Linked DNA regions of Piscinibacter gummiphilus. Each later gene encodes a partner of the first gene's protein in a complex. Links are inferred from orthologs where the notes say so. Each region holds a gene or a part of one and is shown in the gene's direction. Other genes may lie near its edges. The genes, in order: A4W93_RS02530 and pabB.

The links.
Region 2: the proteins of A4W93_RS02530 (region 1) and pabB are in contact, whole or in part, in a solved structure (PDB 8RP0), measured with the Escherichia coli proteins. The link is inferred for Piscinibacter gummiphilus from one-to-one orthologs.

Annotation. Positions count from the first base shown.
Region 1 is NZ_CP015118.1:581,413-584,621, forward strand. The notes cover bases 272-3,168. They hold A4W93_RS02530 (aminodeoxychorismate/anthranilate synthase component II), read left to right. Parts: upstream 272-1,373; coding sequence 1,374-1,964; downstream 1,965-3,168. Other genes in these bases: trpE (anthranilate synthase component I), read left to right, coding at 272-1,372; trpD (anthranilate phosphoribosyltransferase), read left to right, coding at 1,966-3,006; trpC (indole-3-glycerol phosphate synthase TrpC), read left to right, coding at 3,003-3,168. Outside these bases: more of trpE, read left to right, coding at 1-271; more of trpC, read left to right, coding at 3,169-3,209. UniProt on the Escherichia coli protein: Part of a heterodimeric complex that catalyzes the two-step biosynthesis of 4-amino-4-deoxychorismate (ADC), a precursor of p-aminobenzoate (PABA) and tetrahydrofolate.
Region 2 is NZ_CP015118.1:6,369,369-6,372,675, reverse strand. What follows is about bases 127-3,121. They hold pabB (aminodeoxychorismate synthase component I), read left to right. Parts: upstream 127-922; coding sequence 923-2,320; downstream 2,321-3,121. Other genes in these bases: A4W93_RS29220 (AsmA family protein), read right to left, coding at 2,307-3,121; A4W93_RS29230 (chorismate--pyruvate lyase family protein), read right to left, coding at 396-905; bioA (adenosylmethionine--8-amino-7-oxononanoate transaminase), read right to left, coding at 127-399. In the rest of the region: more of bioA, read right to left, coding at 1-126; more of A4W93_RS29220, read right to left, coding at 3,122-3,307. UniProt on the Escherichia coli protein: Part of a heterodimeric complex that catalyzes the two-step biosynthesis of 4-amino-4-deoxychorismate (ADC), a precursor of p-aminobenzoate (PABA) and tetrahydrofolate.

The DNA of each region.
Region 1 (3,209 bases):
GGCCCATGGCCCGAGCGGCGGCAAGCACAGCTTCCTGCTCGAGTCCGTCGTGGGCGGCGAGCGCTTCGGGCGCTACTCGTTCATCGGCCTGCCCGCGCGCACCCTGCTGCGTGCCACCGGCTTCAGGACCGAGGTCGTCACCGACGGCCAGGTGGTGGAGACCGACGAGGGCAACCCGCTCGATTTCATCGCCGACTACCAGAAGCGCTTCAAGGTGGCGCTGCGCCCGGGCATGCCGCGCTTCTGCGGTGGCCTGGCCGGCTACTTCGGCTACGACGCGGTGCGCTACATCGAGCCGCGCCTGGCCGGCACGGTGCTGCCGGGCGGCATCGACACACCCGACATCCTGCTGCTGCAGTGCGAGGAACTGGCCGTCATCGACAACCTGTCGGGCCGCCTGCACCTGATCGTCTACGCCGACCCGGGCCAGCCCGAGGCCTACGTGAACGCGCAGCGGCGCCTGGCGCAGCTGGCGGACCGGCTGCACGACAGCGTCGTGGCGCCCACCGTCAAGCGCGGCACGGCCCACCCGGTGGAGCGCGGCTTCGCGAAGGACGACTACATCGCCGCCGTGCTGCAGGCCAAGGAGTACATCGCGGCCGGCGACATGATGCAGGTCCAGATCGGCCAGCGGCTGCAGAAGACGTTCACCGAATCGCCGCTCAGCCTGTACCGCGCGCTGCGTTCGCTGAACCCGTCGCCCTACATGTACTTCTACGACATGGGCGACTTCCAGATCGTGGGCGCGTCCCCCGAGATCCTGGTGCGCCAGGAGCACACGCCCGAGGGCGACAAGGTCATCATCCGGCCGCTCGCCGGCACCCGCCCGCGCGGCACCACGCCCGAGGAGGACAAGGCCCTCGAGGTGGAGCTGAAGGCCGATCCGAAGGAGCGCGCCGAGCACGTCATGCTGATCGACCTGGCCCGCAACGACATCGGCCGCATCGCCAAGACGGGCAGCGTGAAGGTGACCGAGGCCTTCGTGGTCGAGCGCTACTCGCACGTGATGCACATCGTCAGCAACGTCGAAGGCCTGCTGAAGGACGGCATGACCAGCCTCGACGTGCTGCGCGCCACGTTCCCCGCCGGCACGCTCACGGGCGCGCCGAAGGTGCGGGCCATGGAGATCATCGACGAGCTGGAGCCCGTCAAGCGCGGCATCTACGGCGGCGCCTGCGGCTACCTGAGCTTCGCGGGTGACATGGACGTGGCCATCGCGATCCGCACGGGCATCGTCAAGGACGGCAAGCTCTACGTGCAGGCCGCGGCCGGGGTCGTGGCCGATTCGGTGCCCGAACTCGAATGGAAGGAGACCGAGGCGAAGGCCAGGGCCCTCCTGCGCGCCGCCGAACTCGTCGAGGAGGGCTTCTGACATGCTGCTCATGATCGACAACTACGACAGCTTCACCTTCAACCTCGTGCAGTACTTCGCCGAGCTGGGTGAGGACGTGCGCGTGTTCCGCAACGACGAGATCACGCTCGAGGGCATCGCGGGCCTGAACCCCGACCAGCTGGTGCTGTCGCCCGGTCCCTGCTCGCCGAACGAGGCGGGCGTGTGCGTGCCGGCCATCCGCGAGTTCACCGGCAAGCTGCCCATCCTCGGCGTGTGCCTGGGGCACCAGTCCATCGGCGCGGCGCTCGGCGGCAACGTGATCCGCGCGCAGAAGCAGATGCACGGCAAGACCGACGTGATCACCACCGACCGCAAGGGCGTCTACACCGACCTGCCCGAGCGCTTCACCGTCATCCGCTACCACTCGCTGGTCATCGAACGTTCGAGCCTGCCGGCCGAGCTGGAGGTCACTTCCACGTCCGAGGACGGCGAGATCATGGGCGTGCGCCACACGGCGCTCGCGGCCACGAAGAAGCCGCTCGAAGGCGTGCAGTTCCACCCCGAGTCCATCCTGACCGAACACGGCCACGCGATGCTGAAGAACTTCCTGAACGCCACGCGGGGGAGCTGAGATGAACATCACCGACACCCAGGCGCTGCAGCGGGTCATCGAGCACCGCGAGATCTTCCACGACGAGATGCTGGGCCTGATGCGCCGCATCATGACGGGCGAGATGTCGCCCGTGATGGTGGCTGCGCTCGCGATGGGGCTGCGCGTGAAGAAGGAGAGCATCGGGGAGATCACCGCGTCCGCGCAGGTGATGCGCGAGTTCGCCACGCCCGTGCCCATCGCCGACAAGCGCAACCTCGTCGACCTGTGCGGCACCGGCGGCGACGGCGCGCACACGTTCAACATCTCCACCGCGTCGATGTTCGTGGCGGCCGCGGCCGGCGCGCGCGTGGCCAAGCACGGCGGGCGCAGCGTGTCGTCCAGCACCGGCAGTGCCGACGTGCTGGACGCGCTGGGCGCCAACGTCAACCTGACGCCCGAGAACGTGGCCCGCTGCCTCGAAGAGACCGGCATCGGCTTCATGTTCGCGCCGAACCACCACGGCTCGATGAAACACGCCGCCCCCATCCGCAAGGAGCTGGGCGTGCGCACCATCTTCAACATCCTCGGTCCGCTGACCAACCCGGCCGACGCGCCGAACCAGCTGATGGGCGTGTTCCACCCCGACCTCGTGGGCATCCAGGTGCGTGTGCTGCAGCGCCTGGGCTCGGACCACGTGATGATCGTGCACGGGGTCAACGGGCTCGACGAGATCTCCATCTCGGGCGAGACGCTGATCGGCGAACTGCGCAATGGCGAGGTGCGCGAGTACGCGGTGCACCCGAGCCAGTTCGGCCTGGCCACGGCCGAGATGGCGGCGCTGAAGGTGTCGGGCAAGGAGGAATCCGTGCGCTGCATCGAGCGGGCGCTGGCCGACGAGGCGGGCCCGGTGCGCGACATCGTGCTGCTGAACGCGGGCGCGGCCCTCTATTGCGCGAACGTGGCCGACTCGGTCGCCGACGGCATCGAGCGCGCGCGCGACGCGGTGGCGTCGGGCAAGGCGAAGGCCAAGCTCGCGCAGTTCGTCCACACCACCCGGCAACTCCAGCCGTCGAACCCATGAGCGACATCCTCGACAAGATCGTGGCGGTCAAGCGCGAGGAGATCTCCGCCGCCCGCCGCCACCGTGACCTGCCCTCCCTGCGCCGCGACGCCGAAGGCCGCACCGACACGCGCGACTTCGTCGGCAGCCTGCGCGGCAAGATCGCCGCCGACCACGCCGGCGTGATCGCCGAGGTGAAGAAGGCGAGCCCGAGCAAGGGCGTG
Region 2 (3,307 bases), 5.8 Mb from region 1 along the record:
CTCGGCGCGGCCGCGGTTGCGCCAGTAATGCGCGCTCATCTTCAGCGCGATCTCGGTGGCCGCGGCGCCGTCGCTCGCGTAGAACGCGTGGCCGAGGCCCGTGAGGGCCGCGAGGCGTTCGGACAGCGCGACCACCGGCTCGTGCGTGCAGCCGGCCAGCATCACGTGCGACAGCGTGCCGAGCTGCTCGGTGAGCGCCTGCACGATGTGCGGGTGGTTATGCCCGAAGAGGTTCACCCACCACGAGCTGATGCCGTCGAGGTAGCGGCGGCCGTCGGTGCCGACGAGCCAGGGCCCCTCGGCGCGGGCGATGGGCAGCAGCGGCACGGTCTCGTGATGCTTCATCTGGCTGCAGGGGTGCCAGACCGCCTTCAGGCTGCGTTCGGTCAAGGGGCTCATCGCTGCACCATCCCATCGCGGTAGACCTCGAAGATCAGCATCAGCGGCGACTCGGGCGTGACGACGCGGTAGCAGCGGCTGGCCCGCGTGTCGGGCAGGCCCACGCGGGACCACAGCGCCTGGGCGACGTCGGCGGACCCGGGCATGCCCTCGCGCTGCACGAACAGCTTGCCGAGCAGGTGGCCCACCGGCGCCTGGCCGGCGTCGAGGCCCGACAGGAACCAGTCGGGCACGGCGTCGAGGCGCGTGTACGACAGGTTGTCCATCATCACGCGGCCGTGCGCGTGCAGGCTGGTGACCCGCTCCAGCCAGCGGTCGCCGCCGAGCTGCTCGCGCACGGCCACGGGCACGTCGGTGGTCTGCCGCTGGTGGTGCAGCTGCACGGTGACGGGACGCTGGGCCAGCGCCTCGCACACCCGCGTCGTGGATCCGTCCAGCGCCAGCAGCGCCCGCAGCAGCGGGGCGTGACGCGGGTCGGAGGGGAAAAGTTGTCGCTCTACACTCATGCGCCCAGGATCTCGTGTTGCCGAAGTTGACGCCCAGGATCGTACCCCTTGACCTCACCGCGTCGCCGCAGGCGGTGTGCGCGCGCCTGCGCGGCCGCGGCGACGCGGTGCTGCTGGAAAGCAGCAAGGCGATGCCGGGATTGTCCGGCTGGTCCTGCGTGGCCGGTCCGCCGGTGGCCACGCTGGAGACCGGGGAACAGGAGACGACGCTGCGCCGCGCCGACGGGGTGCTGCTCGACACCTGGCGCGACCCGTTCGACGCCTTGCGCGCGGTGCTGGGCCGCATCGCCCACGGCGTGCCGCATGCGGTGCCGTTCGCGGGGGGCCTCGCCGGGTTCATCGGCTACGACCTCGCTCGCCACGTCGAGCGGCTGCCCGTGATCGCGGCGGCCGACCCCGCCCTGCCCCGGCTGCGCCTGCACCTGTGCGACCACGTGCTGGCCTACGACCACGCGGCGGACCGCTGGTGGGACGCCACCACGCACTGGGACTGGACCGGTGCCGCCGGCCGCGAGGCCGTGTGGGCCGAGACCCGCGAGCGCGCCGCCGGACCGGACCCCGCGCCCGGCGCCTTCCAGGCGGCGCCGCTCGTCTCGCGCACGCCGCCGGCCACGTACCTCGCCGACGTGCAGCGGGTGCTCGACTACATCGCCGCGGGCGACATCTTCCAGGCCAACCTGTCGCACCGTCTCGAAGGCGCGTTCGACGGCGACCCCTGGGCGCTCTACACGGGGCTGACCGCGGCGAACCCGGCGCCGTTCTCGGCCTACCTGGAGAGCGCGGACCTCGCGATCGCGAGTGTCTCGCCCGAGCGTTTCCTCAAGCTGTCCGGCCGCGACGTGGTGGCCCGTCCGATCAAGGGCACGCTCGCGCGCGGCGCGGACCCCGCGGACGACGAGGCCCGCCGCGACCACCTCGCCGCCAGCGTGAAGGACCGCGCCGAGAACGTGATGATCGTGGACCTGATGCGCAACGACCTGGGCCGCGTCGCCGACACCGGCAGCGTCGCGGTCGAGCGCCTGTTCGAGATCGAGCCGCACCCGAGCGTCTGGCAGATGGTGTCGACCATCCGAGCCCGCCTGCGCGAGGGCCTGGGTGCCGCCGATCTGCTGCGTGCCTGCTGGCCGCCCGGCTCGATGACCGGGGCGCCGAAGGTGCGGGCGATGGAGATCATCGAGTCGCTGGAGCCCGTGCGGCGCGGCCCGTACGCGGGGGCCATCGGCTACCTCGACGCGTCGGGCGCGATGGACCTGTCGGTGGTGATCCGCACCGCGGTGATCGCCGGCGGGCGGGTGATGGTGCAGGTGGGCGGTGCGGTGGTGGCCGACTCGCTGCCGCAGTCCGAACTCGACGAGACCTTCGCGAAGGGGAGGCTGCTGGTCGAGGTGCTGTCCGGGCGGATCAGCGCGGCTTGACCGCCGCCGGCGCGTCGCAGGCCACCTGCGGCTCGATGGCCTCCTGCTTCACGAGCGCCACGTCGAACTTGTCGGGCGTGCCGGTCACGTGCAGCGAGCGGTCGAGCGAGAGTGGCGCCGTCTGCTTCGGCCGTGGCGTGAGCAGCAGGTCGACGTGGCGTTTCGCGAGGTCGACGCGGCCGCGGCCGTCGATGCGGGTCTGCGCCGTGTCCAGCAGCAGCGGGAAGACCTCGCCCTGCCCGTCCTTCAGCTGGACGTCGGCACGCGCGCACAGGATGGGCACGTCCGCCGGCCCGCCCATCGCGGCCCGCAGCAGCTTGCCGCCGTTCAGCGCGAGGCGCGCGTCGAGGCCCGCCGACAGCCGGCCGCCCTTGAGCAGCGCGGTCGCACGCCCGGTGGCGTTCGCGAGCAGCGTGCGGGCCGAGGCGCCGTGGCTCGTGAGCTTGAACTCGCCCGAGACCGGGCCCGTGGCCTCGCCGTCGTCGGGCAGTGGCGGCAGCAGCTGTTCGAGCCGCAGGTTGCGCCACGCGAGTTCGGCGCGCAGCGTGGCGGGCCGCTGGCGCGTGTCGTAGACCGCGAGGCCCTGGGCCTGGCCGCCCGCGAGCTGCCACTGCACCGGCGACAGGTCGAGCAGGCCGTCGTCGAGGTGGGCCTTCACGCGCACCTGGCTGAGCGGGGGCAGGCCGGACACGTGCAGCGATCGCACGAGCAACGTCACCTCGCCGTCGAAGTCGCGCAGCGGCGGGGAGTCGTCGTCGGCCTTCCCGCCCTCCGACGGGGCGGAGGGTTGTTCGCGCTCGGGCCACACGTCCTCGATGCGGGTGGTGCGGCTCGTCAGCGTCGCCTCGAGGTACGGCCGGTCGGCATGGGCGTTGTAGTGCAGTTCGCCGGCCACGTCGGATGTCCCGACGTCGGCGCGCACGTCGGTGAAGTGCCACTGGTCCGTGGCCTTCGACAGCCGCGCACGGGCCGTGTACGCCGCCGTCT